Regions from separate parts of the Tissierella carlieri genome, predicted to be linked through region 2. Evidence: a T-box and tRNA genes for the amino acid it is inferred to sense, from the RefSeq annotation. Region 2 holds a T-box; the other holds one or more tRNA genes.
What was found. A T-box is a leader RNA that pairs with one kind of tRNA and senses whether it is charged. The one in region 2 lies ahead of KQI38_RS15700 (valine--tRNA ligase), so its partner is inferred to be a tRNA-Val.
Positions count from the first base shown of each region.

Region 1 (15,718 bases), on a different contig from region 2:
GGCATTATTGCAACTCCATAAATATCATGCTGGCAATATACCATATCCCTTGATAAGCTTCTGCTAATACATAAATCTTTATATGACCCATTTTCTGAACGTCTTTTCCCTGATATAGTTCCATTATTTGGTTTTAATAAACCTAATGCCATAGCTGCACCAAGACATGCAAAGTTTTTCAGGCAAACCTTATAGGATTTACCCTGTGATGCATTTCTTACCATGGTACAATACGCCATCATATTATCCATTGTGCTGGCTTTAAATTCATCATATTCTTCTTTTTCAAATATAAATTTTATGCCTACTGCTTTTCTCTCTAATTCCAATAAAGATTCCAATAAAATTGAACTAGTATTAATATCTGACATATTTGATTTTCACCTCCTGAATCTATAAGAATTTTTTATATAACCAGGATCCAATTGCCTGAGTAATTATTACCATTATAAATAGTATAAATACGGAGGTATAAAGTATAGAATTATTAAAGCTTTGATATCCATAGTTTAAAGCTACAGCACCTAATCCTCCTCCGCCTACTGCTCCTGCTATAGTTGTACTTGCAATATAAGTAATTGTAGACATGGTAGCAATAGATATTATAGAGGGCACAGATTCTTTAACAATAATTTTAAATATAATCTGCATATCTGTTGCACCAAAGGATCTAGCTGCCTCTATAAGTTGCTTGTCCACTTCTCTAAAGCCATTTTCCAGCATTCTTGCAATAAATGCAGTCGCAGCAATAGATAAAGGCAATATGGCCGCCTTTTCGCCTACAGTAGTGCCTACAATCATTCTAGTTAAGGGAGATATGGCAACAATAAGTATCAATATTGGAAATGACCTTATGGTATTAACAAGGAAATCAAGTAGCTTATATATCTTCTTTTTAGGATTCAAACCATCTGGTCCATAGATTGTGAGCAATATTGCAAGACCAAACCCCAAGGCAAATCCAATAGTTACTGTAGCTATAACCATCCTCAATGTGGCAAAAATAGATGGTCCAATTATCTTTTTAAAATATTTCATCCATAATGTCCAAAACTCACCATTCAACATATTTCCCCCCTTCCTAAGAATTCTTCATCTAATTCAAAGCACTTCCAAATAACATTTTTGTCATCAAGATACTTCCTTACATTATTAAATTCATCATTGGGTATATTTATTATTATTGAACCTAATGGACTATTTTTATAACTTTCCATCTCTCCGCCTAATATTATGCAGTCTATATTAAGTTCCCTCGCCATCTTTGTAATAATAGGCTGAGAAGCATTATCTTGAGAATAGAATATCTCAATATTTATTCCTGTTTCAGGTAAAGCTATTTCCTTCTGTCCTATAAGGTTCTTTAAGGCTGGCGGCTGATTTAGGAACACTTTCTCTACTGGTCCGACTGCCTCAATTCTTCCGTCTTCAATAATTGCTATTTCTTCGCATATGCTTCTCAAAACATGCATTTCATGAGTAACAATCACCATTGTTATTCCTAAATCCTTATTGATCTTATTTAATAATGAGATTATAGATTTAGTGCTTTTAGGATCTAATGCGGATGTTGCTTCATCACATAAAAGTATTTTAGGTTCCATGGCTAATGCCCTTGCTATTGCAACCCTTTGCTTTTGTCCTCCTGATAATTCTCTAGGTTTTGAGTTGATTTTATCTGGTATATCTATTACCTCCAGCAATTCTCGTACCCTTTTGTCTATAAAGGATTTGTCATAATTCCAGCATCTCAAAGGTAAAGCTATATTTTCATAGACCGTCAGCCTTTCCAGCAATGAGAAATGTTGAAATATCATACCTACATCCTTTCGAAAACTTCTTAGTTCCTTTTCTGAAAGATTTTTCACATCAATATCACCTACATATAAACTTCCTTCATTATATTTCTCCAAGCCATTTATGCATCTAAGCAAGGTTGATTTTCCAGTTCCGCTTCTTCCCACTAATCCAAATATTTTGCCTTCTTCTATTTGTAAATCTATACCTTTTAATACTTCCAGATTACCATAGAATTTCCTAAGGTTTTTAATTTCTATCATATTTTCACTGACTTCCTTTCCTTCCCATAATCCACTTTTTTTCCTTAATTGATAAAGCTCTCATTAGTTAACCTTTTAACATCTTTTATCAGTGTATATTAATTTTAAAAACTAATCTAATCATTTTTCCAAATACCAACAGTGCAATCTATAGCTGCAATTTATGGTAAGATCATCGCTAAAAATTCTTTTATACTTACTAAAATTAATATTATTAATTTAATTATGCGTGAATTTACTAGAAAGGTTAAAATAGCTAGTATTATTCAATAAATTCCTGTCATCTGGTTAATTCATTTGCCCAAATACTATTTTCAATTAATGACTTTAATTGCAATTCAGAAGACCTTCCAAATGAAAGTGTATCTATCATAGCATTTGCTGCTGGATGATAGTATTCTCCTCTTTCTTCCGCTTCTTTACCCGCATTTTTAGCCTTTTCTATTATGGTTAAATCTTTTAATCTCATTTCATTTGGTACAGGATTTAATAACAATGTTTTTCCTTTTAATGGTTGTCCATTGTATTTACCTGTAAGTTTAACTGGCTTATCAGTTACCATAAAACCATCTACAGTATCTGTATCTTTCCCCCATATACTGACATCATGGTTCAATAACCATTTAATAGTTCCCTCTATATCTATAACATCCTTTGGCGAAGTAGCTATCAATGTTACATCCATAGTTGCTATGGCAGGTAAATCTGCACATAGCTCTTCTCCTATAATATCTCCAATGCCACCCATTCCAGCAGTTACTGCAATATGGATTCCCTTTTCCTTTGCTGCCATCATAGTCCCTGATGCAGTCAAGGCACCACTTATACCATTATTACAAGATTCTATGAAAATATCCTTATCAATTCGTATCAATTCCTTAGCTCTATTTCTAAAACTAATAAATTCGTTTATATTTCCTATTATTATTTCTCCCCTATCAACCCAAGTTATACATTTATGCTCCCAGGGCCATAATTTAACAAGGGTTTCATTATCAATGGATTTTAGCCCATGGGTCAATAAAGCTGTTTCTACAAGAAATTTAGTTTCTATATTCATTAATTCTTCACTTCCTTAAACTAATATTATTGATTTAAATCCGTTGTTAACTGCAATTGCTTTTAGTTTCTCCATCTCCTCATCATCAGGAGGCTCGTGGTTTGAAAACTCCTGACGTACTCCAAAGGGTCTATATCTTGTTATCTTATATTTAATATCTTGGTTTTCTAAATATGGCTGCAAAAGCTTTGTTATACTATCTATGGTTTCATAATTATTAATGCCTTTAATTACCACTGTCCTAATTTCATACAGCTTACCTAAACCAGCTAAATACTTAACATTTTTAATAACTACATCATTATATTTTCTTGTAATAGAAAAATGTTCATCCCTATCCATAGCCTTTATATCCAGAATAAATTTATCAGCTATTTCTACTATTTCTCTTTCCTCTAATAAATCTACTCCTCCGTTTGTGTCTACAAAATTAGTTAGACCTATTTTAGTGGTTTCTTTAAACAGCTCTACTAAGAACTTAGATTGCAAAGTACATTCTCCTCCACTGGCTGTAATCCCTTTGATAAATGGTCTATTATACTCTATTCTCTTGAGAACATCTTCTACTGTCATATTATATATTTTAGGTGATGCATCATATTTACATGTTTTTATACACTTATCACAATCTACACATTTAACACTATCCCATATTACTTTATTATTGACAGAATCTAAGGCTTTTTCAGGACATTTCTCTATACATTCCAAACAGTTTATACAATGATTTATAGTTTCCGGATTATGGCAGTAAAAGCAGTTAAAATTACATCCTTGAAAAAATATTGCAGTCCTATTCCCAGGTCCATCTACTACGCTCATATCTATGATTTTATTGATTTTCGCCTTATTCATCTGTAGTCCTTACCATTCTATCTAATATATTATGATTTAGAATCTGTTCTTTTCCTTGCCATAATTCACATGGAAACCATTTTTAAGTCTTTCAAGATCAGATTTTTTAACTAAATACCCACTTACTCTGACTAGATCTCCGTCTTGTCTATAGGACGAAAGATACCTTGCACCAACTTCAAAGCCACCTTTAAATATATCTAAAATAGCATCTGGATTATTTATTGCCGTACTGTCAAATGGAAAATGGTCACTGACTCCTGAAGGAAAGTATTTATGAAATAAGCCTGAATGTCTTAAATGTGCATATATGGGAAGCTCCTGTCCATTGGCTATTCTAACTCCTGCTGTTGTTTCCGCTGTTGATTCTATTTGAGCATGAAGTAAAAAACGGTTATTCATTGCTTTTCCGTATTTACTTTTGAAACTCTTCACCCTATTATCTATGAATTCCATTATTTCTAACCCTAATTTATTGGCTTCATCATCCTTTCCATATACAAATGATTTTCCCTGAATTTTCATCAAATAGGTAACACATTCATGCATGCCAACTATGCCAAACATACCAACAAACCTATCAAGCTCAATAAAGCCTTCTGTTACTAAGAAATTAGTCTTGAAAAAAGTGCTTTCCTCCACTAGAAATCTTATTTTACTTTCCATAAAATTACATAATATATCTATGGCATAGGGTAAATTCTTCTCAAAAAATTCTTCTATGGATTCTGAATCAAAAGCTACTTTATTTAATTTAATCTTTGACAAGGTAAAAGCTCCTCCATTAGATGGAAGTCCATTAAAACAGCTTGCTATACCGTATTCGTCTCCGAAATCCTCCTTAAACATTCTGTCGTTGGCAAAGGCAGGATTAGCACATATAAGAGAGGATTCTATACATTTAACAGCAAAGCCATCTGGAGTTTTTTCTTTATCATATAATAATGTCATATTGGGAATGGTATTTTGTAATTCCTTTTCTAAGTCAATGATTATATTACCTGCCAATGTTTCTTCCGGGCCTATATTTGCATGACAAAAACTATCATTTATTGTTCTATCTAAATGAATTAAAAACCATTTAATCTGTTCCCTTGCCATTTCTTCATTCTCAATATACGGATCTAACAATTTATCAATTCTTCCGACAAAGACCGGATAATTACTAAAGGATGGTACATGATGATAAAATATTAATAGCGAATTAATTACTTCCATCAATGTCTTGGCAGGTTTTAACCTTAGAAAATCACAACCTTCCTTTAAAAGTTTTTCATAATTTGGCAGTATATATCGGGGAGTAAATGTGGCATGTCCTTCACCAAGGTCTGATACTATATCCTTCTCAAATAATTCAAAGTATTCTTCACCAACTCCCTCCGGATATGGAAGCTGATTTTCTGCTATTTTTGCTAATCTTGATACTATTTGGTCATAGGTTAAACTGGGATTTTTTATCTCTTTTAAAACATCTGCCTTTGTTTCATCTATATTTCTATATATCAATATATCCACCTCCATCTATTGATTATCTATTATAGGTTTCCTGCTAAAATTCTTTAAATTACTAATTATCAATACTAAAATAACCACTACAAATGGCAGCATCTGCAATAATTGAGTAGGGACTCCAAATGATGTTAAGGTAAGTGTTATCGCATTGGTATAAGCAAATAATATACCTATAAGAGCTGCCTTTAAAGGATTTCCCTTTCCCACAAGTATAGCTGCAAAAGCTAAAAATCCACGCCCTGCTGTCATATTTTCAGAAAACATACTTAGTCCTGATAAGGGCATATAGGCACCACCTAAGCCTGACATCATTCCCATAATAATCAATGCTATCCACCTATATTTTAATATATTTACTCCTGAGGTCTGAGCTCCTACTTCATTAATTCCAATACCCCTAAGCCTTAGTCCAAAGGGAGTCTTATACATAATTATAGTTCCTACTAATATAGAGATATAGGCTATATATACAAGTATAATTTGATTGTTTAATATCCTATTGATATATGGAATTGACCTTAAAACAGGCATATCTATAGGTTGAAAATTCACAATTTGAGGACTATGGAAGAAACCCCTTACTTTAAATATCTTAGTCAACAACAAAGTAGTCATTGCCCATGACCCAAAATTAAGTGCTATACTTACAATCATTGGATTCGCATTAAAATGAAGTACAAATATACCAAAAACTGCAGCAAGGATTATTCCTGCAAGAATAGCAAGTAAAGTACCTATATAGGGACTTCCTGATAAATAGCTTCCCCATGCAGCGAAGAATGCTGCTGAAAGCATAAAACATTCAAAGGCAATACAAAATGTTCCTGTTTGTTTACTGAAGGAACCACCTATGCTCGTCAATATAATTGGAGTACTCAATCTAAAGGTAGCTGACCATGTTACAGTTCCAAATAAGATTTCCATTATAGTCAACATATTGAAGAGCCTCCTTTATAATTAATTTTCTTTAACTTTATTTTCTCTTTCCATTTGTTAAATAAGTTATCATAGTCAATAGAAACAAATAATACAAATAACATTTGAATTATGATGACTACAAGTCTATTTAACGTAGTCATACGTTCCATATGCAATGCCCCTTGTTTAAGGGCTCCCCATATAAGAGAAACGATTATTACTGCAATTGGATTGTTATTTGCTATACGAGTTATCATAATCCCATCCCAACCTAAATTATTGCTGAAATTAGGTGTAAATCTATAATATGAACCCGTTACCTCTATACCTCCGCCCATTCCCGATATTAGCCCTGACATTAGAAAGACCATTATAAAGGATTTTTTGATATTTACTCCACCCATTCTGGCAAAATTCATATTCTGTCCTATCTGAGTAAATTCATAGCCTTCTAAGGTATATTTATAGATAAACGCTATGAATAGCAGAATTCCTAATGCTATAAAAATCCCAGTATTGGCAGTAGTACCTTTGATGATTGTAGAAAGCCTGGCAGTCTTAAGTATCTGGGGAGTTGTTATAGATGCAGAGCCGTTAGCAGACTGCTGCCCTCCCATTATTACCCACATGGTTATATATTCTGTTAGATACTTTGCTATGAAATTAAGTATCAGAGTTGTTATAAGCTCGTTGATTTTAAAATACATCCTAAGTAATGCCGGTATTAATGCATATAACATTCCAACTACAGATGCAGCTAATAAACATGCTATTACATGCAATCCATGGGGTAATTCTATGGAATATCCGATTATTGCTGCTGATAATGCTCCCATATATAGCTGCCCTTCAATACCTAGGTTAGAAACTCCTGATTTAAAGGCAACTATAGCTGCTCCTCCTACCATTAAGCTGGATATAACCCATCGAATTGTATTTCCAATATTTATCTTGCTTCCAAAGGCACCTTCAACGATATACCCTACAGCTTGCAAAGGACTCTCCCCTTGAACAGCAATCAGAATACATCCAAATAAAAGAGTTAATATAATTGATATACTATATCTTAATATAGTTCCCTTAACCTCATGACTCATCTTAAGCTTCATGGATTTCACCACCTAACATCATAAGACCTATCTGCTCTTCTGTTAATGATCTGCTGTCTTTATGCTCAATTATTGAGCCATTATACATTACCAATATCCTATCAGAAAGCTGCATTACTTCATTGAGCTCATGGCTGATTAACAGTATCCCTACTCCTTCTTCTGCCATTTCAATTATTCTCTTCCATATAAATTCAACTGAGCCAACATCAATCCCTCTAGTTGGGTCTTCAATAATCAATAGCCTTTGCTCTTGTAAAAATTCACGTCCTACTAGAAGTTTCTGTACATTACCTCCTGACAGAGTCTTTACCTTATCTTCTATTCCCTGTATCTTTACTGCATAGTCCTCAACTATTTTATTTGTAAATATATTTATATCTTTATAATCAAGTAGATGTTTGGTTTTAAAACCTTTGGCCCTATGGTAACCCATTATTGCATTTTCCCATATAGTCCCTTCTTTATTAGTACCTACAGATGATCTATCTTGAGCAATATATCCCATTCCCATTTTTCGCCTTTTAGCTATTGTCTCATCTATTACATTTTCTCCTGAGAACAGTATTTCCCCATCATTATTACAGTTTGACAGACCTACTAATGCCTCTACCAGCTCTGCCTGACCTGAACCTGCTATTCCCGATATACCTACTATCTCTCCGGCATGTACACTAAAATTGGCATTTTTAACTCTTGTTATTCCTGATGAATCCTTAACTGATAGGTTCTCAACCTCCAGTACAGTATCTCCTATTCTAGGTTCCGGTTTATCAACTTGCAATATGACTTCTCTTCCAACCATAAGTCTAGCTAATTCTAATTCGTTTGTGTCCTTAGCCCACAAGTTTCCTGTTACTCTGCCATTTTTTAATACTGTAATATCATCAGCAATTTCCAACACTTCTTTCAATTTATGAGTTATAAGTATTATTGTTTTCCCTTGAGCCACTAAAAATCTTATGGCATTAAATAAACCCTCTACTCCTTGAGGAGTCAATACAGAAGTTGGCTCATCCAATATTATAATATCTGCATTTCTATATAAAACCTTTATAATCTCCACTTGCTGCAAAGCAGCAACAGGTAATTCATCTACCTTTGCATCAATTGGAATATTGAATTTATACTTTTTACATATTTCTTCCACTTTTCTTCTGGATTTCTTATAATCTATAAAGATTCCTTTTTTCTGCTCAAACCCCATTATTATATTATCCAAAACTGTCATCTCAGGAAAAACCATAAATTCCTGATATACCATTCCTATTCCATGCCGAACTGCATCTAAGGGGTTCTTAAAATTTACCAGCTCCCCATGAACATATATCTTTCCACTATCAGGGCTTTGAATATTAGTTAGTATATTCATCAAAGTACTTTTGCCCGCACCATTTTCTCCAATTAGTGCATGTACTGTACCTTGTCTGACTTTAAACGTAATATTATCATTGGCCAGCAGGTCCTTAAATTTCTTATTAATATTATGCATTTCCAATACAAATTTATCTTTACCCATATCTCTATCTCCTTGATATGCAAATATAGGAACGATTAAACGTTCCTATATTTAAAAAATATTATTAATAATTTAGTCTATATTGTTCAAATCCTTCATAAACATCTACTTTCCCACTTTTAATATCCTCAATTAATTGTTTAACCTTTACTAATAAATCTTCCGGAATATTTTTTTCATCTCTTTCATCATAAACAGCACCACCTGAGCTTAAGTCAAAGTCAACTGATGTTCCAAATTCTTTTCCTGCTGTATGATCTTCAGCTAAGGATATAATTGCAATATCCATCGACTTAACTGCTGACCAAAATACAGCTGGGTCTATATCTCCTTGCCAATCATCAACGCCAATAACTTTGATACCTGCTTCTGCACAGGCTGATATTACTCCAGGTCCTCCTAAATATGCACTTTGATATATAATATCTACATCATTGTTTTGAATCATCGTCTTAGCTGTTTCTTGTCCCTTAACTGGATCAAATGGGTCTCCTGTAAAGGCAGAGATTACTGATTTACCATTGTTAGCATAGTTAACACCTGCTGTATATCCATCACGGAATCTTTGAACCTTTAGTATATCTTTATGTCCAATCCAACCTACTATATCCTTTTCAGTCATATTTGCAGCTACATAACCAGCTACAAATGATGATTCAAATGGGTCAACAGATACACTTGTTGCATTCTTCTTATCATGTTCCATATAAGTATCTAACATAAATATATGAAGATCCGGATAACTTTCTGCCAATTCATCGGAAAGCTCTAAAGCTACATTGCTTAATTCATCAAACATAGTAAACATAGCTGTATATCCTTGAGCTGCCATTGCTCTAATTTGTTCCGGATACTCTGATGCTTCTGATACTTCAATTGCTTTAACTTCCCAGCCTTTTTTCTCTAATTCTTGGAAACCGCTCCAAATTAAATCTGTAAAATCATTTCCCAATGGTGTTGTTGTTATTAAACATGCTTTTTTAGCAATTTCATCTTTACTTTCTTTACCATTTTCTTCTCCTGTAACTTCTGGTTTTCCTTGATCTGCATTTGCTGGATCTGCCTCTTTCTTTGTACATGCTGTCATTGTCACTACTAGCATAATAGCCATAACTAAACTAAGTAATCTTTTCACTTGTATCTCCCTTTCTTTTAATTTTATAGTTCATCTTTGAACAGGTTTTTCGGATAAAATATAATCAAATTATAATTATCTGGTTTAATTATTAATCACACTTTATCTGCATCTCCTTTATACAAAGATTTTCTTATTTTTTATAAAAATAACCCTCAACATTTTGTCGAGGTTATATTTTTAACAATTTAAATTATAGAAATCTTTATCAAAATACTTAGGAAATTACTATTTGGAGCAAACCGATTTTCCTCCACATCCCCAATTCTCACTTGGATGTTCTTCAATGATTACAGTAGTCTTAGCATAATAATCTTCATTACCTATGGCTTCTGCTAAAGCACGGCTAACTTTCTCTATTGCATCTTGTTTCATATTACTATCCTTCAAAACTCCCTCTTTCATCTTCAATATGATTAATGGCATAATATCTGCTCCTTTCCTATACCTATTAATATAATATTTCTGCTCTTAAATATGGTCTGTCAGTAAACTTCATGGATTCGACATATATCGACATCCACTTAATATTTTTCATCATAGCATATTAATTCTAGATAGTACAATTAAATATATCTATCCTAATATTTTATCTATATGTTTTTTCTATAACGTTTATTTTTACAGTTATAGCTACAATATTTTATAAATAACCCAATAATTTGCTGCATAATTTATTTATTAGAATGAATGAACTGTAATACATCTTCTACAGTAGCTCTTGTTCTAGGGCCTTTTTGCATACATTTTAGAGCAGCCGATGCAGAGGCAAATTCAATGGCTCCATATCTATCCATTCCTTTGCAGAAATAAGCATAAATGAATCCTGCCAAGAAACAATCTCCGGCTCCCGTAGTATCAATAGCTTCTACAGTATATGCATCCCTATAAATGGATTCCTCAGCATCATACCACAATGCCCCTTCATCGCCAGCAGTACATATTACCCCTTGAGGAACAGAATATTTTTTCAAGAATTTTTCTACTCCCTTATGATAATCTACCTCGCCTGTGATTTCAAAATAACCCTCTCGTCCACCGGAAACTATAGTAGAAAGACTAATCATTTCCTCTATCTCTTCCATGGTAACACCACATGCATTCATAAAGCTTGGGATACACTGCATATTATACACAACGGGAATTCCTTTTTTCTTAGCTAATCTCCCAAGATAAATAGATGCACGAGATGAAAACATATCAGTATAAAATACATCAATCTCATCCAGTATATCCTCCGGAAGCTCTTCCGGCTGCAGGTCTAATACCGAATCTCCTAAATTCGCAATAATACAGTGCTTCCCACCTGGAGCAGTTATAATGAATGTATGCAGAGTTGAACCACCCGGCTTAGTAACTAGAAATCTATCACAAACACCATCTTCTACTAAGGTCCTTCGGAATTCATCTCCATATTTATCATCACCAATTTTTCCTGCCTGATAAGCCTCTACACCATAGCTAGCCAATGCTACTGAAAGATTAGCAGCACTCCCTCCCGGTAAAAGTTTTTCAGAATCTATAAAACCAAATCCATCCTCCTTTGGTAGTTCTCTTGTTTCTAATATGACATCCATAGCCACCGTTCCAAGCGAAAGTACCCTCTTCTTTTTTTCCATTAGATATCTCTCTCCTTCATCTTACCTTATTAAATCCTTACAAGCTTTATATGTATGATTAGTTCAATGTCTACAAGCTAACTCTAAAGGTATCAAAATTTTATTCTTAATTAAAGAACTATTAAAGGATTTAATAATTCAAGTCTCCAATATAGAAAAATCTAATGATCTTTAGTCTGCTGTAATAATAAAATATAAGAAAAGCTACTTCTAATGAAAAATTAGAAGTAGCTTTTCTTTAAATTCATCAAGGTTAATTTCTTAAAGTAAAAAACAAAGAGTAGAACTTTTCGATCTGTTATAAAATATAATTCATGTTATTTTAATGGTGATGGTGAAATATACTCATGGATAATGCCATGACGATCATACCCGCTATAGCTCCATATACTGATATATGATGATCCTCATATCTTTGAGATGATGGTAATAATTCGTCTAATGACACAAATATCATAATTCCTGCCACTATGGAAAAAAGAATTCCAAAGACTAAATCATTAAAAAATCTTGAGAGGATTAAATATCCAATAATTGCACCGAAGGGCTGACACAGACCTACAAATAAGGAATATAGAAATGCCTTCCTTTTACTTCCCGTTGAATAATAAATTGGTACCGATATAGCAATACTCAATGGTATGTTATGAAGGATTACTGCTGCTGCTATTGGAACCGCTACAGATATATCTTTTAATCCAGCGGTAAAGATTGCTAATCCTTCAGGCAAATTATGTATAGCTATTGCAACAGCTGACATGATTCCTAGTTTTGATAGGTGTTCACCATTTTGATCATGATGATGACCATGTTCATGATGATGGTCATCATGTCCATGATAATGTCCTCCAAATTTATGGACTAGTTTCTCTACAATTGCAGTAATTAGCATTCCGCCAAAGAAACCTGCTAAGGCCACTAGATGACCTCCTTGTTCCCCAAAATATGATTCTATCAATTCCATACCTTCTGGTAAGATAGCCATAAAAGATACATATATCATTATTCCAGCTGAAAAACTTAAAGCGATAGCTAAAAATCTTTTATTTGTTTCTTTTATAAAAAAAGATAATATACTACCAAGTCCCATAGATAAACCCACTATGGTTGTAAGCCCCAACGATAATACTACTTCTTTACTCATTTTTCACATCCTCTCTTAGCTTTTGCTTTTTTGCTAAAAAACTGGCTATTAGTGCTGTAATTGGAATAGTAAGCACTAGCCCAATACTGCCTGCTAAGGATCTAACTACTTCCGTAGCTATTATATCCGAATTCATAATCTCTATTAATTGTGCTTCATACGCCATAAATAATAATAGAAGAGGAATAGATGACCCAGTATATGCAAGTATTAAGGTATTGGTCATAGTTCCCATTACATCTTTACCCACATTCATACCTGATATAAATAATTCTTTTCTTGAAAGATTATTATTTACATTATTAACTTCCTCTATAGCTGATGCTATGGACATCCCAACATCCATGACTGCCCCTAATGACCCTAATATTATCCCTGCAAAAAGTAGATTTTTAAAATTGAATTCTATTTCCTGAGGAATATACATTAACATTGTTGCCTCATCAGCACTTAATCCTGTAAGATGTATTTTTAATCCCACATAATATGATATTAAACCTGCTATAATAACACCTGCCGAAGTACCTGCTATTGCTGCTATACTCTTAGTATTGACACCAGATACTAAAAATATAGTTATAATCGTAACTCCTATTGAAATTAGCACAGATATAGGTATAGGGTTTACCCCTTTAAGTATCTGAGGTAATAGTATATAAAATACTGATCCTATTGTTAGAGCTAGTGATATAATTGCTTTTAATCCTTTAGTCCTTCCAATTATAAGAATCAATATAGCGAATAAAATAGCTAGATATATAATATAATTAGCTCTCTCGTAATCTGCAATATATACTTCATAATCTCCATCCTGAAGCTCTTCCATCACTACTAATATCTTGTCCCCCTTCTTCACAAAGAAGTTATAGGCCTCGTTATCAGAGAGATGGTTTTCTATGTCAATTATTTCTCCTTTATGATTTCCACTAGTAATCTTTAATTTTACTCTTTGTAACCTGATGCCCTCATATAAATCTTCACTCTCTTCTGCATCTCCAGCTTCAAGGACCACAGCCTTTTCCACCACTGATTGCATATCTTCCGCCAATACCATGGAATTAACCAAAATCAATAATAATATAATAATTGATATTACTTTTTTCATAATTACCTCCCTTATGATCTTTTGTAAAAAAGGCTTCTACCTAAAGAATTAATATATTAAGGAAGCCTTTTTGAAACCCATCTAGAAAAAATTCACCTTAAAAATATGGCTTTCCTATGTATTATAGAATATTATATCATATTGAACTATGATAAAAGAATAAAAAATATATTGCCAAGAGAACCCCTTCCCTTGGCAATATCCTAACTCATTGCTACTGTTATAATTGGTACAATAATAGATATTATAAAAGATGCTATAAGTAAATATATTATAATTTTGGTCATTTTTGATCTATTCATAGTACACCTCCAACTATATAAATTATACTCTAATTATATACAGGATTCCAGTCTAATATATTGTAAATTCTTTAATTTTATGATAATATATTATAGAACTATTTAAGGGTGGTTAACTCAGCTGGTAGAGTGTCATCTTGACGTGGTGAAAGTCGTAGGTTCGAGTCCTATACCGCCCACCAATATTCAATTAACAATTCACAATGCACAATGCACAATTAAAAATTTAAGTAATTAAAAGGATAGTAAATCTACTATTCTTTTTTTGTCTATTTTTTTCTAATTATATCTGATATAATTAGAGTGTCTAAATAAATTAAAAGGGGTGTTTTGATTGAAGATATTAGTTGGTAAAGGCGGAGAAATAAAAGTTCTTCTAGTATTTAAGGGACAAGATAATTTAGATAGCTCACCTGAATTATATAGCTATTTGAAGGAAAGAGAAATTTTTAAGGGTACCTGTGGTGAAATTTATTCAGACATTTCTCCTAAGGGAAATAATGTAATTCTATTGGGACTAGGAGAAGAAGAAAAATTAACCCTTGAGTCTCTTAGAAAAACTTTTTATAAACTAGGTAAAGAATTGATGAAATATAAGGTAGAATCAGCAGAAGTAGAAGTACCTAAATTTGAAAATCTTTGCTATAGAAAGACTAATATGGCCATAGCAGAGGGTCTTTTACAATCAGAATATGCATTTGAAAAATATCTATCAAAAAAGAAAACAAAACCTACAGTTAAAGAGTTTTTCTTAAATGTATTAGAAGATAGAAAAGATAAGGTTGAAGAAGGAATTGAAGAAATTAACAATATTATTGAAGGTATATTCCTAGCAAGAGATCTAGTTAATGAGCCTGCAATGGCAATGACTCCTGTAGAGCTTGCTAAAAGAGCTAAAGAAGAATTAACAGGCTTAGGAGTTGAAGTAGAAGTTTATGGCAAAGATAAAATAGAAGAAATGGAAATGAAAGCATTTCTAGCTGTATCTAAAGGCTCTGCTATTCCACCTCAATTTATAGTAATGAAATGGAATGGAGATAGTGCATCAGAGGAAAAACTTGCTCTCGTTGGTAAAGGACTTACCTATGATTCAGGTGGATATTCTATAAAACCTGGAGATAGCATGATAAATATGTATAACGATATGGCCGGATCTGCTTCTGTAATTGGTACAATGAAATCAATCGCTAGATCTAAGCTAAAGAAGAATGTTGTTGCAATTGTGGCAGCTTGTGAAAACTTAATCTCTGGAGAAGCATATAAACCTGGAGATATAGTTGGATCCATGGCTGGAAAAACTATAGAGGTATCAAGTACTGATGCAGAAGGTAGATTAACTTTGGCAGATGCATTATGGTATGCTGCAACAGTGGAAAAAGC
Region 1 is NZ_JAHLOH010000042.1:258,474-274,191, forward strand. It holds gene KQI38_RS14480 (DUF169 domain-containing protein) at 1-371, opposite strand, end outside; gene KQI38_RS14485 (methionine ABC transporter permease) at 394-1,068, opposite strand; gene KQI38_RS14490 (methionine ABC transporter ATP-binding protein) at 1,062-2,060, opposite strand; gene KQI38_RS14495 (pseudouridine-5'-phosphate glycosidase) at 2,341-3,120, opposite strand; gene KQI38_RS14500 (YjjW family glycine radical enzyme activase) at 3,136-3,975, opposite strand; gene KQI38_RS14505 (YjjI family glycine radical enzyme) at 4,012-5,481, opposite strand; gene KQI38_RS14510 (ABC transporter permease) at 5,497-6,423, opposite strand; gene KQI38_RS14515 (ABC transporter permease) at 6,417-7,514, opposite strand; gene KQI38_RS14520 (ABC transporter ATP-binding protein) at 7,504-9,033, opposite strand; gene KQI38_RS14525 (BMP family ABC transporter substrate-binding protein) at 9,098-10,168, opposite strand; gene KQI38_RS14530 (tautomerase family protein) at 10,397-10,594, opposite strand; gene KQI38_RS14535 (carbohydrate kinase family protein) at 10,843-11,787, opposite strand; gene zupT (zinc transporter ZupT) at 12,110-12,931, opposite strand; gene KQI38_RS14545 (YibE/F family protein) at 12,924-14,036, opposite strand; tRNA gene KQI38_RS14550 (tRNA-Val) at 14,445-14,520, shown strand; gene KQI38_RS14555 (leucyl aminopeptidase) at 14,673-15,718, shown strand, end outside.
Region 1: it encodes a tRNA-Val, which carries the amino acid that the T-box ahead of KQI38_RS15700 (valine--tRNA ligase) is inferred to sense. The anticodon was not compared.

Region 2 (15,718 bases):
CAAGTTTTTCTTTTTCCTTTTCTAATCTTTCTATTTCCTTCTCAAAATCAATTAAATCTTTTAAAGGTAAAAACACCTCACATCTATCCAATACTACTGAAATATTATCTTCACCTATGCCATCTTTCGTACCTCTTATTTCTATTTCTTCAGCGGATGCAAGATTTAAGAAATATCTTTGACCATAATTAATAATATTCTTTATCTTTTCATCTTTTGTTACAAATATTTGTGTAGATTTTTTAGAGGGTACTATATTCATTTCGGCTCTAGCATTTCTTATACCCTTTATTCCTGACTTAATAAACTCAATAGCCTCTTCTGATTCAGGGAAATTTAGCTCGTCCTTATATACTGGCCAAGAGCTTAAAATCAATGGTTTATCATTACCTGGTAAGTGCTGCCAAATCTCTTCAGTAATGAATGGCATAAATGGATGAAGTAGCTTCAATATATCTTTTAAAACAAATAATAGAACCTGCTCAGCTGTTTGTTTACTAGATTTATTTTCTCCATATAATCTTGATTTAACCATTTCAATATACCAGTCACAGTATTCATCCCAAATAAAATCATATATTTTCTGTGCAGCCATACCTATTTCATATTTATCTAGATTTTCTGTGGCTTCTTTAATTACAGAATTTAATCTAGACAATATCCATTTATCTTCTTCCTCTAAACTATCTAAGCTTAATTCTTCCTTAGCTACATCTTCTTCAAGATTCATAAGGACAAATCTAGTAGCATTCCACAGCTTATTAGCAAAGTTTCTATTAGCTTCTACTCTCTCGGTGTAGAATCTCATATCATTTCCTGGAGAATTTCCTGTAACTAAGGTGAATCTTAGAGCATCTGCACCATATTCATCGATTATCTCCAATGGATCTATACCATTACCTAGAGATTTACTCATCTTCCTTCCTTGAGAATCACGAACTAGTCCCGTCAAGAATACATCTTTAAATGGAACTTCTCCCATCTGCTCAATACTTGAGAACACCATTCTAACTACCCAGAAGAATATAATATCATATCCTGTAATTAGTACATCTGTAGGGAAGAAATATTCTAAGTCCTCTGTCTTCTCAGGCCATCCAAGAGTTGAGAAAGGCCACAAAGCTGATGAAAACCAAGTATCTAAAGTATCTGTATCTTGATGCAAGTGAGCACTGTTACATTTAGTACATTTCTCTGGTTTAGTTCTAGATACTATAATTTCTCCACACTCATCACAATAGTATACTGGTAGTCTATGCCCCCACCATAACTGTCTGGAAATACACCAATCTCTAATGCCTTCTAGCCAATTAGTATAAATCTTTCCAAATCTTTCAGGTATAAAGTTTACTTCTCCATTCTTATATGCTTCTAAAGCCGGTTTAGCCAATGGCTCCATTTTTACAAACCATTGTTTAGAAATAAGGGGTTCTACTATTGTAGTACATCTTTCACAATGTCCTACTGCATTTTGATGCTCCTTAGTCTCTACTAAATATCCTTGCGATTCTAAATCAGCAACTATTTTCTTTCTAGCTTCATACCTTTCTAATCCTTCGTATATTCCACCATTAGGACTAATAGTTCCATCTTCATTCATTATTATATACTGACCAAGTCCATGTCTCTCTCCTACTTCAAAGTCGTTAGGATCATGAGATGGAGTAATTTTAACTGCTCCTGTACCAAATTCCATTTCTACGTAGTCATCGGCAATTATTGGTATCTCTCTATTCATTAGGGGTAGAATAGCAGTCTTTCCTATTACATCCTTATACCTTTCATCCTCTGGATTAACAGCAATAGCCAAGTCTCCTAACATAGTCTCTGGTCTAGTAGTTGCTATAACTATATATTCATTACTGTCCTTAATAGGATATCTAATATGCCATATATGTCCCTGTGAATCTTCATGCTCCACCTCTGCATCTGATATTGCTGTCTTACAGTTAGGACACCAGTTGATTATTCTATCTCCTCTATATATTAGACCCTTCTCGTATAATCTAATAAATACTTCTTCTACCGCTTTGCTAAGACCTTCATCTAAAGTAAATCTATCCCTAGTCCAATCACAGGAAACTCCTAACTTCTTTAGCTGATTTTTGATTGTACTTCCATATTTATGGGTCCAATCCCAAGCCTCTTCTAAGAATCCTTCACGTCCTAATTCTTCCTTAGATTTTCCTTCCTTCTTAATTTTTTCTACTACCTTCGCTTCAGTTGATATACTAGCATGGTCTGTACCAGGCAGCCAAAGTGCAGAATATCCTTCCATTCTCTTCCATCTAGTTAAAACATCTTGAATAGTATTATTTAGTGCATGACCCATATGAAGGCTACCTGTTACATTTGGCGGCGGCATCATTATGGTATATGGCTTCTTAGTTTTATCAACATGAGCTACAAAATGATTATTATCATTCCAATACTTATAAAGTCTATCTTCAAAGTCTTTAGGATTATACGTTTTTGGTAAATTTTCTAACATTTTTATCTCCTCCTTCATTCAATTCACAATTTACAATGCACAATTCACAATTCACAATTAAAACTCTTAAAACATAGGGTTCTACCACTAAAATGCTTCCTAAAAAACAATTTGAAGTATTTCAGAATGACAATAAATAAACCCTTCATCTTTACAATTGTAAGGACGAAGGGTAATTCGCGGTACCACCTTAATTCCATGGAAATATCCATGGCTCTTAAATAAATATAAGGGTTTAACCCTTCAAGCTTACTTAGTTTCAGCTTGAATGCTCAAAAGCTACCTTCAGTAAATACTTAACTTAAGATCTCTCAGCCTAGAATCCTTTCTCTGTATAGGGTATTTACCTACTCCTCTTTATCAAAGCAAATCTAAAATTATTGATTTAATTATATATACATATTTTTTATTTGTCAACTATATCATTACCTGTATTGTGCTCCACTTTCATAAAAATAATCAAATAATTGATAAAAGCAATAATATTTAAAGCTACAGTTAAAGAAAATAAAACTGTAGAAATTAATTCAGGAAATTTAAACACTATAGATAATGTAGCTGCATAAAAGGACAAGGTTGCAATTTTACCGTATTTATTGGAAGGCATCACCTGTTTTCCTTTAAATAAATATAATATAGCTCCACCCAAAATCATCATTATTTCCTTAACTCCTAATGCAATCAATATCCAACTTGGAATTATACCCTTTGTCGTAAAACTAATTAGAATGGTAAATGTCATCAATTTATCTGCAATAGGATCTAACACTATGCCGAGTTTAGTACTCATATCATACTTTCTTGCAATATATCCATCTAATACATCAGAAATTCCAGCTAAAATAAATATCAGTCCTGCAAATAAAATATTTTTTTGAAAACTAGAATAAAAGAAATATAAATAAACTGGAATAAGTAATATTCTTAAAATCGTTAACATATTTGGTATATTCATACGACTCCCCCTTTAACAACTAATTTGTAACCTTTACTATATTTTAGAATATTATAACATTAAATCATAGTTTCGTATACCCATATTATGTAAGGAGGGATAGGATGGTAGGGCTTTTTAAAAGGATTTCCTTTATTTTAATCCTAGTACTAATACTCTCATTAGGATTAACTGGATGTAAAAAAGAAGCCGAATTAAAAAATATTAGGTTAGTTGAGGTAACTCACTCTCTATTCTATACACCACAATATGTAGCTATAACTCAAGGCTTCTTTGAAGAAGAAGGGCTAAAGATCGAATTAATAAACGGAAAAGGTGCAGATAAAGTTATGGCTGCATTGTTAAGTAATGAGGCAGAAATAGGATTTATGGGACCTGAAGCATCTGTATATGTGTACAATCAAGGAAGAGATAATTATGTAATTAACTTTGCACAATTGACACAAAGAGATGGTTCTTTTTTAGTAGGCAGAGAAAAAGATGATAATTTTACATTTGATAAATTAAAAGGCAAAACTGTAATCGGCGGCAGAAAAGGTGGCATGCCTGAAATGACTTTGGAATATGTAATAAAAAGCCATGGTCTAGAACTAGATAAAGATGTTGAAATTAGGACAGACATACAATTTGATGTAATGGCGGGAGCTTTTGTTGGTGGAGAAGGTGACTATGTAACATTATTTGAACCTGTAGCAGCTACATTAGAAAAAGAAGGTAGAGGATATGTAGTAGCTTCTATAGGTAAAGAAGGAGGATATATTCCATATACCTGCTACTCAGCAACCAAAGAATACATCGAAAAGAATCCAGAAATAATTCAAAAATTTACAAATGCTCTATATAAGGGCATGGTTTGGGTTCAAGAACATAGTAGTGAAGAAATTGCAAATGCCGTAATGCCACAATTCCCAGATACTGATAAAGAAATTCTAAAAACTTTAATAGAAAGGTATAGAGATCAAGATTCTTGGAAACCAGATTTAATCATTACAGAAGATGGATTAAATCATATGATGGACATAATGGAATTAGCAGGAGAACTAGATAAAAGAGCTGATTATAACAAAATAGTAACTACTGAATTTGCTAAAAAAGCTATGAAGTAGAAAAGATGCCTAATGGGGCCTTTCTTTTACATTTGGAAATCTCAGCTACTTCAATATACTTTGATAGTATTGTAGATGCCTTTGTAGTAGCAATAGATGATGTAATATTTATTTATTAAATATACCTTGCTATTAGTTAACAGTTATGCTATGCTTAATAGGAACTTAAATTAAATGTAAAAAGTAACATAATATATATTTCCATAGGTACTCGCAGTTTGCATACATGTGTAGAAATTTTATTATTAATTTATTACAGTAGTTTAAGAAATAAAATTTGGAGGTACACATTATGAAGGGTACAGTAAAATGGTTTAATGCAGAAAAAGGATTTGGATTTATTACAGGAGAAGACGGAAATGATGTTTTTGCTCACTTCTCACAAATCCAAAAAGAAGGTTTCAAGGCTTTAGAAGAAGGCCAAGAAGTAGAATTTGACGTAGCTCAAGGACAAAAAGGTCTTCAAGCTGAAAATATCGTTATAAAATAGTAAATATTTTACCCCTAGAATAGTTAATATTCTAGGGGTTTTTAATTAAGTACCTTTAACCAACTATCATTTCTATAAATTAAGAAGATTTTTTAATTCCACAACATCAATATTAATCGACATCTTTAATTTATATGTTTATAAATATAATCATAACTTATTCCGCCTATAGAGAAATTTCATATATGAAATCTCTCTATAATATGTACCCTATTCCTTTCCCCTATATTTCCTCATATCTTCTGCATCCTTTATTTCCAATCCCTTTTCTCCTGCTAAGGATTCCAGATGGTGAGTGAATTCATGTAATAGAGTATCCTGTAACTTATCATATAATTCTTTTCTAGAGAGTCCATAACAAACCTTTTCAAAAGAACCATAGTAGATTGCAATCCTTCTACCTGTTATGCTATTGATATATTCTCCCATAACATATAATTTATCTTTATCTCTACTCTCAGGATGAAGTTTATATTCTGGTAAAAGGATTATACCCTCATTAAGTTTATTGAAGAACTCCTTTGGTAATTCTTCTGCTATATCGTCAAGGATCTGATGAACCTCATCTATTGTTGGAAAACTATTCATATATAACGATTCCTTTCTTATATAAAATTTAAATAATATTATAACATATAAAATCTATTAATAACTATTTAATTAAATTAGTTATTTAACATTCCTATTCTTTGTTCTATTATTTCTATCTAAATATGGGTTTTTATCATGTCTTCACAAAGATTAATATCTTTATATATTATCTCATCCATCACTAGTTACGACAATTTCCAAAACCATAAGTAAAGTTTATAATTAAACCTACAATATTTATAAACTCATCTAAGTTTAAGCTATCTCCATCCAAAACTATCTTCTTCATAACCATTCCTCCCATAATTGCAAAGGAGACAGTTAACCTGCCCCCTTAGTCATATTAAAGTATTAATGCTGCTATAGTTCCAAATATCAATAATGAGATATTATAATGAATAAACGTAGGAACACAGGTATCCCAAATATGGTCATGCTGTCCATCTACATTTAATCCAGCCGTAGGTCCTAATGTACTATCAGAAGCTGGAGATCCTGCATCTCCCAATGCGCCAGCTGTACCTACTAAGCAAATAGTTGCGGCAGGACTAAATCCTAAAGTCATACATAGTGGAACAAATATTGCAGCTATTATTGGAACTGTTCCAAAAGAAGTCCCAATACCCATGGTAATTATTAGGCCAATGAATAACATTATAAACGCTGCTATGGCTTTGCTTCCCCCCATCATACCTGCTGCAGCTTCTACTAAAGATTCTACCCCTCCAGTAGCTCTAATAACTGCACCATATCCAGAAGCAACTAACATTACAAAGGCAATAAATCCCATTAGTGAAATGCCACCGTTTAGCATTTCATCAAGCTCCTTCCATTTAAACGCACCAAATGCCATCATTATTGCTAGACCTGCTATAGCACCAAGTGGAAGTGACTTTGTTATAATTTGTATAGCAAAGGCTGCAATTGCCCCAATTAAAGCTCCTATATGCTCCTTCGACATCCCCTTATTTTGAACATGCTTGATATCTAGTTTAGCTAATTTAATATCTTTATATTCTCTCGGCTTTCTGTAGACTATTAATACTGCAAGAAATAATCCTATTATCATACCTATGCCAGGAAGTAACATTGACTTCCAAACCATATTTGTTTCCACATTCATACCATTATCTATTAGAGCGTCTCTTATTATATTATGAAATATAAGTCCAAAACCTACTGGAAGCATTACATAAGGAGCCTTGAGGCCAAATGTCAATGCTGATGCTACAGCCCTTCTATCAATTTTCAATTTATTCATAACAGAAATTAATGGTGGTATTAGTATTGGAATAAAAGCTATATGGACTGGAATTAGATTTTGTGAGAAACAAGCTACACCGGCTATTAACAGTACAAATATCGATCTTCTCCCTTCAACCATTTTTCCTATTTTTCTAGCTAATATATCTGCAACTCCTGTCTTACCAATGGCTACTGCTAAGGCTCCAAGTAATATATAAGATAATGCAGTTTCCGCATTACCACCCATACCACCAATTAGAGTAGCTATAGTATCTCCTAATGACATACCTGATAATACACCGCCTGTTAAAGCAGCTAGAATAAGTGCGATTAATACATTCAGCTTTAATAAACATAAGATAGTCATAACTAATACTGATAATAGTACTGGATTGGTTAACATATTATCCCCCCTTGATTTTATTAGAATGATTAAGAAAAAATTATTGTGATATATGTTATTCATATTTCACAAATCATAGAACCGAGAAAAAGGATAAAAGGTCTAACTCAGTCACAAATTATCAATTGAATAAATTAAAAAGGATATATTGACCAAGAAATTTCTTAGTCAATATATCCTTTAATATAAATATATTATTATAAATGTTCATTTCTCCATAATTCTTCGTATCTAGTTGCATTATATTTTACTGTCTCTATTTCTTCTTTACTTACTTCCCTTCTAACCTTTCCTGGTGAACCCATTACTAAAGAATTAGATGGTATAACTGCTCCCTCCGTAATCAATGCTCCGGCCGCTATTATACAATTATCGCCAATGACAGCCCCATTAAGAATTATTGATCCCATTCCAATTAAACAATTATTGCCTACCTTACAGCCATGAACTACTGCATTATGTCCTATAGTGGTATAATCTCCGATTTCACAAGGAGTATTGGTATCCACATGTACTGTAGCATTATCTTGTATATTGGTGAATTTCCCAATGGTTATATAGCTCATATCCCCACGTGCCACTGCTCCATACCACATACTACTTCCTTCGCCTATAGTTACATCTCCTAAAACATCTGCTGTCTCAGCAATAAATGCTTCTGGGTGTATATTAGTTTTCTTATCCTTTAAATCTCTTATCATATACTGTCTCCTTATTATATATTTCTTTATACTATTTGTTACCCTAATTATAGCATAATAAAACCCAGTAAATACTGGGTTTTTAAATTTATAGTTCTCCTTTTAAGCCTATTTCTTCCGCCACTTTTCTCATAGCGAGGATAGTTTCTCTAATTACATCATCTCTTTCCATCCCTAGCATCTCTATACCTTTTTCAATGACAGATCTATCTACTCCTGACGCAAAGGCTTTATCTTTCCATTTTTTCTTTACAGACTTTGGCTCTAAATCTAATACAGATCTACTAGGACGAAGAAGTGCTACTGCTGTAATAAGTCCAGTAAGTTCATCAATAGCATATAATACCTTTTCCATTTTTTCAACAGGTTGTATATCACAGCATATTCCAAATCCATGGCTTGCTACTGCTCTTATATAATCCTCTGGATATCCTTCTTCCTTGAGAATTTCTTGCACCTTTATACAATGTTCTTCTGGATACATTTCATAGTCTAAGTCATGAATAAGGCCTACTATGGTCCATTTCTCTACATCTGGCTCATTGAAAATTTCAGCAAAATGCTTCATTGTTCCTTCAACTGCTAAAGCATGACGAAGCAGACTATCCGATTTATTATATTTTTTAAATAATTCTAAAGCTTCCTCTCTAGTAGGTATTTTATTTATCATTTGTTCCCCTTCTTTCTTTCTTTATCACTTTATTATATATAATAGGCTAGTGAACTTATGGTGTCAAGTATTATTGATTATAAGATTTAAATCCATTAAATTTTACCACAACTTTATTTAAATGATGCTTTATCTAAGTAATTAGGTAAAATTTAATTATTGACGTAAGTTAAGATTAATATTACAATATTCCTTATATCAAATGTACTATTGGCAAAACTCATACAGGAGGAACTAAAGATGAAAAAACCAAATAACGAATCAGTCTCCACAAATAAAAAACGAGAAACATTTTCATCCGGATTAGCAGTATTTTTTGCAACACTTGGCTCAGCAGTAGGATTAGGTAATATTTGGAAATTTCCTTACCTTGTAGGGGAAAACGGTGGCGGAGCCTTTGTATTAATTTATTTTTTATCCATATTATTAGTTGGTATGCCAATAATGGTATCTGAATTTTATATAGGACGAAAATCTAGAAGTAATGCAGTCTCTGCCTTCACTAAACTTAAGGCAAACCCAAAATGGAAAATCATTGGCTATTTTGGAGTAGCTGCTGCATTTTTGATTATGTTCTATTATAGTGCGGTTGCTGGATGGGTATATTCATATGTATTTAAAGCTATAAATGGTGCTTTTTCAAATCTTTCTAATTTTTCTTTTGAGCAAGCAACAAGTATAGTAGAGAATCAATTCTTAACTACTACTGAAAGTCTATATTCTCCTATTATATGGCAAGGAATTTCTATTTTAGTTGTTGCACTAATATTAATTGGTGGAGTCAAAAATGGAATTGAAAGAATAACAAAGACTCTTATGCCTGTGTTATTTATTCTCCTAATAATCTCTTGTATAAGAGCCCTAACATTACCAGGAGCTAAAGCAGGTTTTAACTTTCTATTTAAAATAGACTTTTCAAAAATAAATCCATCCGTTATTCTTTCTGCACTAGGTTTGGCATTCTTTAAGCTCTCTCTTGGGATGGGAACCATGATAACTTATGGAAGTTATTTTACAGAAGATAATAATTTAATTCATACATCTGCTAAAGTTGCATTATCAGATACATTTGTCTCTCTGTTAGCTGGAGTTGCAATATTTCCAGTAGTATTCACTTTTGGAATGAAACCAAATTCAGGACCTAGTCTATTATTTAATACTATACCTTTAGTGTTTTCACATATCCCTTTTGGAAATATACTAATTATTGCTTTTTTTATTCTGGCATCCATTGCAGCTACTACTGCTTCTTTATCAATGGCAGAAGTTCCTATTGCCTTTATTACAGAGAAATGGAATATTAAAAGGAAATATTCAGTTATTATTGTATCATTATCTACGTTTATAGTAGGTGCCCTAACTGTACATCCTAGTAGTATTTTGGGGCATGTAACGATCTTTGGAAAGAACTTTTTTGATTTATTTGACTATATATCATCTAATATTATTCTACCAGTTGGAGGACTCTTAATAGCAATTTTTGTTGGTTATTTTGTTAATAAAGACAGTGTATTAGATGAGTTATCAAATAATCATAAATTAAACAACTCAAAAACTATTACTATCTATTACTTTGTTTTAAAATATATTTCACCACTACTTCTGCTAATTGTATTTTTAAACTCATTAGGAATTATATGAAATTTGGAGATAAGAATTTTTTGCAGACTTCTTATCTCCCTTGATTTCTATCTTTATTCTATTGCAATTACTGAATATAGGTGTGAAAGTGGATTATTGTTTATATCGTCTCCAAAGGCATAGAATATTTTATTGGCAATCTTTTTATATTTTTCTTCTTTAGTTAAATCGTATAGTTTAAATAAACTCATTATAGCCAAGGAATTACCAGATGGTATAGCACCATCATAAACATCCTTTGGTCGCATTATTAACTGTTCTGATATATTGCTATAGAAAAATAATCCTCCATCTTTCGTATCTTCGAAGAGTTTTATCATATCCTCAGTTAATCTTATCCCTAGGTCTAAATATTTATTATCATTTGTTGCTTCAAATAGCTCAAGTAATCCATATATAAAGAATGAATAGTCTTCTAAAAAACCAACATTATAGCCTTCTCCATTTATATAAGTCGATAATAAATGGCCTTCTTTATCCATGGAATTTGCTATTATGAAATCTGCTGATTTTCTAGCTATTTTATAATAACCTTCATTATTAAATATTTGAGCTGCATATGCCAGACTAGCTATCATTAAACCATTCCATGAAGTTAGTATTTTTTCATCTCTATGGGGTTTAATTCTTTTATTTCTGTATTCGAAGAGTATCTTATTAGCTTTATCAAGATTTGATCTATCTGACTCTGATATCTCATTCAAATCATGTAAAATTAGATTAGGATTATTGTAGCCTTCAAAATTTCCTTCTTCTGTAATATCATAGTACTTAGAATATAATTCTCCTATCTCCTCTCCCAAAACGTTTAATACTTCATCATAGCCAAATATATAAAACTTTCCCTCTTCTCCTTCTGATTCTGCATCTAACGCTGAATAAAATCCTCCTTCTATAGATGACATATCTCTTATTACAAAAGCATATATCTTTTCTGCCACTTGTTTATATAATGATTTTCCGGTTATCTCATATGCTCTTGTATAGACAATTCCTAATAGTGCATTGTCATAGAGCATTTTTTCAAAATGAGGTATTAACCATTTTTCATCTACAGAATATCTATAGAAGCCGTATCCTATATGGTCAAAAATGCCTCCTTTATACATTTTTTCTAGAGTAATCTCTGTTATTTTCAAAGCTTCTCTATCGTTATTTTTTCTACTATGTTCTAAGAGAAACCATAGATATTGTGGCATAGGGAATTTGGGATAAGACCCAAATCCACCATTTTTTTCATCAAATATTCTTATTAATCCCTCTTTTGCATCATTATTCACTGTCTCTTTTATATTTCCTGTTTCATTTACTAGATATCTTTTCTTTACTTCTTCTAAGATATATTCTGATTCTTCCAATACCTTATCTTTATCATTTTTCCATAGTCTATTGATTTTATTAAGCAAATCAATTATCCCTGTCATCCTGCTTCTAGTTCTCTTAGGAAAATATGTCCCTACAAAAAAAGGTTTTCCTTCTGGTGTTGCTAATATATTAAGTGGCCATCCACCAGATCCAGTCATGGCTTTAGAAAATGTCATATATACCTTATCAATATCTGGTCTTTCTTCTCTGTCTACTTTTATTGAAATAAAGTATTTATTTAGTACTTCTGCAACTTCTTCGTCTTGGAATGATTCGCGATTCATTACATGGCACCAATGGCAACAAGTATTTATATCTAGGAATACCCAATCGAAAGAAATATTGGTTTATCCTCATTTTGGGACTTTTCAAATGCTTCTGGTATCCAAGGATACCAGTTAACTGGATTATAAGCATGTTGTAATAAATAAGGAGACTTTTCATCAATCAATCGATTAGGTATTTTATCTTTAGCCATAATACCACCACCTTTCATATTGTATTTCTATGTATTATATCCTAAATAAAAAAGATTACTATAATTAGTTAGTAATCTTTCATTTTTCACCTATATTCAATTTTGATTTTTATATTATCCTTATCAATTCTCGTGTACAACATTAACTTTATTACTTTTCATGTTAATATTCTTGTCCATTTCCATAACAATTGCCACAAAACTTTACACTAGAAGCTAAAAGTATCTATTAGCTTCATGCAGTTATTAATTCTTCAGAACCGCCTATTCAATATCTTTTTCTTCAAATATTAGAATTTGATTTTTATGAACTAAACTTCCTTTGATATTTAAAAAATAGTACTTATCTTCTTTCCAAGTCTGCGGCTCTAATGCCCAGAAGTTACAGTAAATTAAAATATTTTTTCCTACTTGATTCCTGATCATATCATTTAATTTCTTATTTTGGACTTTTATTTCTATTGCTGGTACTTTATAAGCCCCTTCTTCTTGCACAGGTTTTGGAGATTCAAGCTTTATTGAATAAAAGTCATACTCAGGTTTTGGTTCTGTTATACTTCTTATCTTCCCAGCTATACAAATTGGATGTTGAGGTCTTTTGTTTTTAACATATAAGTAGCAAGCACCATAATCATCTATCTCGTAATAAAAATTATTCCAATTAATTTTTTGTTTTTTATTTAGAGTACTATTATAAAATTCTAAAGTTACTTTGGAACTGATATCCTTATTTTCTTCTAAAGCATTCCTTAATTCCATTATTTTTTTCATAGTTGACAAATAAGAATCTAGTCTCTCTTCTTTTTTCTTATATTCCTTTTCTTTTGATTTCTGACTAGTGCTATCTTCTCCCAAGCCGTTTTCTTTGATCCCAGCTTTTCCAGTTTCTCGTAAGCTTTCTGAAATTAAATGAAGTCTAAAATTAAATTTGCCTAATCCTAAATCCTCTAATATTTTGTCACTAGATTCTTTTGCCATTATTGTCAAACAACCTTCTGTATTATATTTACACTCTAATAAATGATCATTCTCCTTGCTTTTTAACCTAAAATAAGGATTAATGTAGTAAGTCTTCTCATTAATTTCTTTCTTATATCCTTTTACATAGGTTAACTCCACATTACATATATGGCATTTCAAATTTCCTCTCATATCTTCGGAGGCTTCTTCTATTTTAATTTCTTTACTATTAAACAATGCTTTCCTTAACTTTCTTCCCATAAATATTTCCCCTTCTCTTCTATATGTTCGTTACCTTATAAAAACTACCTTCATAATACATTAATCACTAAAACCTCTTGCTCTAATTAATAGCTTCAGTACATTTACTTTTCAGAGTATTTCTTTTATCAAATTCACCTATATAATTGTTCCTATTTTCCACATAATATTTGTTAGTTGGAAAAATGTCTTTATACCAAAATGTACTGCAACATAAGAAACTGTGAATTATTTTAAAATTACCTATACCAATTAACTTCATGTGTTCAATTAAATCTATAGAAAATAAACATCATAAACTATAACTAAAACTCTGCAATCTAGTATATTGCTAATTTGGGATTTAGCTTATAGCAATAATAAAATTCAAATAAGTGATGAGTCTTTGATTGGTAGGCTTTTTTCATTGTGATTTGTAGACTAAAAGAATATTCCAACTCACTAATACTCCACTGAGTTAACGCTCCTTTTCTAAAATCATCCATTTTATTTTCCAAGTTACCCCAAAATGGTATCTATAATATTAGCTAATATTAGTTTTCGCATAGCTCTAGAATGAGTGAAATTTCTTCAATTTAATATTTGCTTTGATATAATGCCAAAGTTATCTGTGATATCTCTAGATCCTTTTGTATTTTGCCTTCACGAAAAAATTCTTTGACATACTTATAGAATTATTACCGATATAAAATATCCTTTTTACCTTAGCTAAATAACAACATATATCAAGACGGCGTATCAACATTCCTTAAATATTTTTCATCACTGCTGGATAATATACAGTTCTTATATATAATGTAATTCCTAAATAGCTCATTTATTAAATCATCGCTGAACATCTATTCATCACTTATGAACTATTTAACTCCTAATTTATAATCCATATTATTAGAAACTCTATGAATAATATTTTTATAAATCTATCCTAGCCTGCTTTTATTATATGTATTAAAGTTCTCAAAATCATGATGCCTTTCAATTTGATTCTTAAATTTAGAATGCCATCCCTTATCTTTTGTTACAATAACTTTCTCATTTACATCTAAAAATTGATCTGCTGTAATATCAATAATATAGTCTTCATATTTAAGCCATGCGTGAGTTCGTTCCTCATACATACCCCAAACATAAAATGTTTTTATTCCATTAGAAGCGTAAAACTTTGATAGAAGATCACAAGTATCACTACAGCATCCCCTAGGAAAGTTTTTTAGAAAACAAGAGTCTGGAAACTCATCTAAATCCATGTTTTCGAGTGTTTGTCTAAAAAAGACTGGCAGTATTTCTGAGCTTCTTCTCAACCTAAATCTATTTTCCCTCCCCAATAATCTTAAACCTTTTTATTGTTCTAAATATAGCTAGCCCAACAGATAATTTTAATCATAAACTGAAAATAAAAGAAATAATTTACAAGCTAACCCCTAATACTCTTAAGCTATTTATTTCAAATGTCTGTAAGTCGGTTAATGTCCGTACATAGCATTCTATCTACTACCACTTATTAATGATTCTATAATTCCTATTAAATAGCCAAATAGACTCTTAGCAGTTTGCTTATTTCTATGTCTTTAAATTGAACAAATCTAATTACGGTTTTAAATTATGTCTAGATAGTCATATATCAGGCGCACTATAATAACCTCTACTCTTCATATATGGTTATGCTAATTCTTATCTACCATCTTGACTTCCTTTAACGCATACTTTAAGAATTTTTCGTCTGTTGCTATCATTAAGGCACATTCTGGATAATTTGCTCCATGTTGATCGATACATCGCGGCAATACCTAGAAAATAATTTTTTTGCAATTGCTTCTACTACTTCACGAACATGTCACTTACTTATTCTGTATTTCATCTTCATTTACTTCATTATTTGGTTCATTATTATCTAAATCTTCAATCTTAGAATACCAATGTTTAAACAAGTCTTCGTTGTACTCTCTAATATTTGAAAAATAATATCTGTCGTGGACCTCATGCCTGTCGCCAATCTGAGTATCTGTCTCACCACAAAACGGGCATAGTAGTAGTAACTTTTTACTTAAAAAACAATCTGCTTTTAATTCATTAATTAAAAATATTTTTTCACATTTTACACAACTAACTTTATAAACATAAAAGGTTATGTCCTTACCACCTTTACTTTTTGGAACATCATTGTTAAAAATAATATTGACCAAATTTTGTATTGCAAACTTAAGAGCATAAATATTTTTTTCTAATAAATCAGGTAATCTTATAATATCGCTCCATCCATTAGGATTACACTTCACACCTTGTCCTAGTATAAAATCTAGTGGTGCAATTGAAAATTTTGCTCCTAATGGTCTCCTATGTACAACTTCATGCCTTAATTGG
Region 2 is NZ_JAHLOH010000045.1:75,691-91,408, forward strand. It holds gene KQI38_RS15700 (valine--tRNA ligase) at 1-2,491, opposite strand, end outside; T-box leader at 2,650-2,864, opposite strand; gene pgsA (CDP-diacylglycerol--glycerol-3-phosphate 3-phosphatidyltransferase) at 2,898-3,446, opposite strand; gene KQI38_RS15710 (ABC transporter substrate-binding protein) at 3,551-4,552, shown strand; gene KQI38_RS15715 (cold-shock protein) at 4,845-5,042, shown strand; gene KQI38_RS15720 (metallopeptidase family protein) at 5,253-5,630, opposite strand; gene KQI38_RS15725 (Na+/H+ antiporter family protein) at 5,977-7,281, opposite strand; gene KQI38_RS15730 (gamma carbonic anhydrase family protein) at 7,479-7,982, opposite strand; gene KQI38_RS15735 (HD domain-containing protein) at 8,071-8,652, opposite strand; gene KQI38_RS15740 (sodium-dependent transporter) at 8,893-10,293, shown strand; gene KQI38_RS15745 (thioredoxin domain-containing protein) at 10,347-11,942, opposite strand; gene KQI38_RS15750 (DUF255 domain-containing protein) at 11,975-12,136, opposite strand; gene KQI38_RS15755 (hypothetical protein) at 12,401-13,357, opposite strand; gene KQI38_RS15760 (hypothetical protein) at 14,278-14,658, opposite strand; gene KQI38_RS15765 (hypothetical protein) at 15,196-15,718, opposite strand, start outside.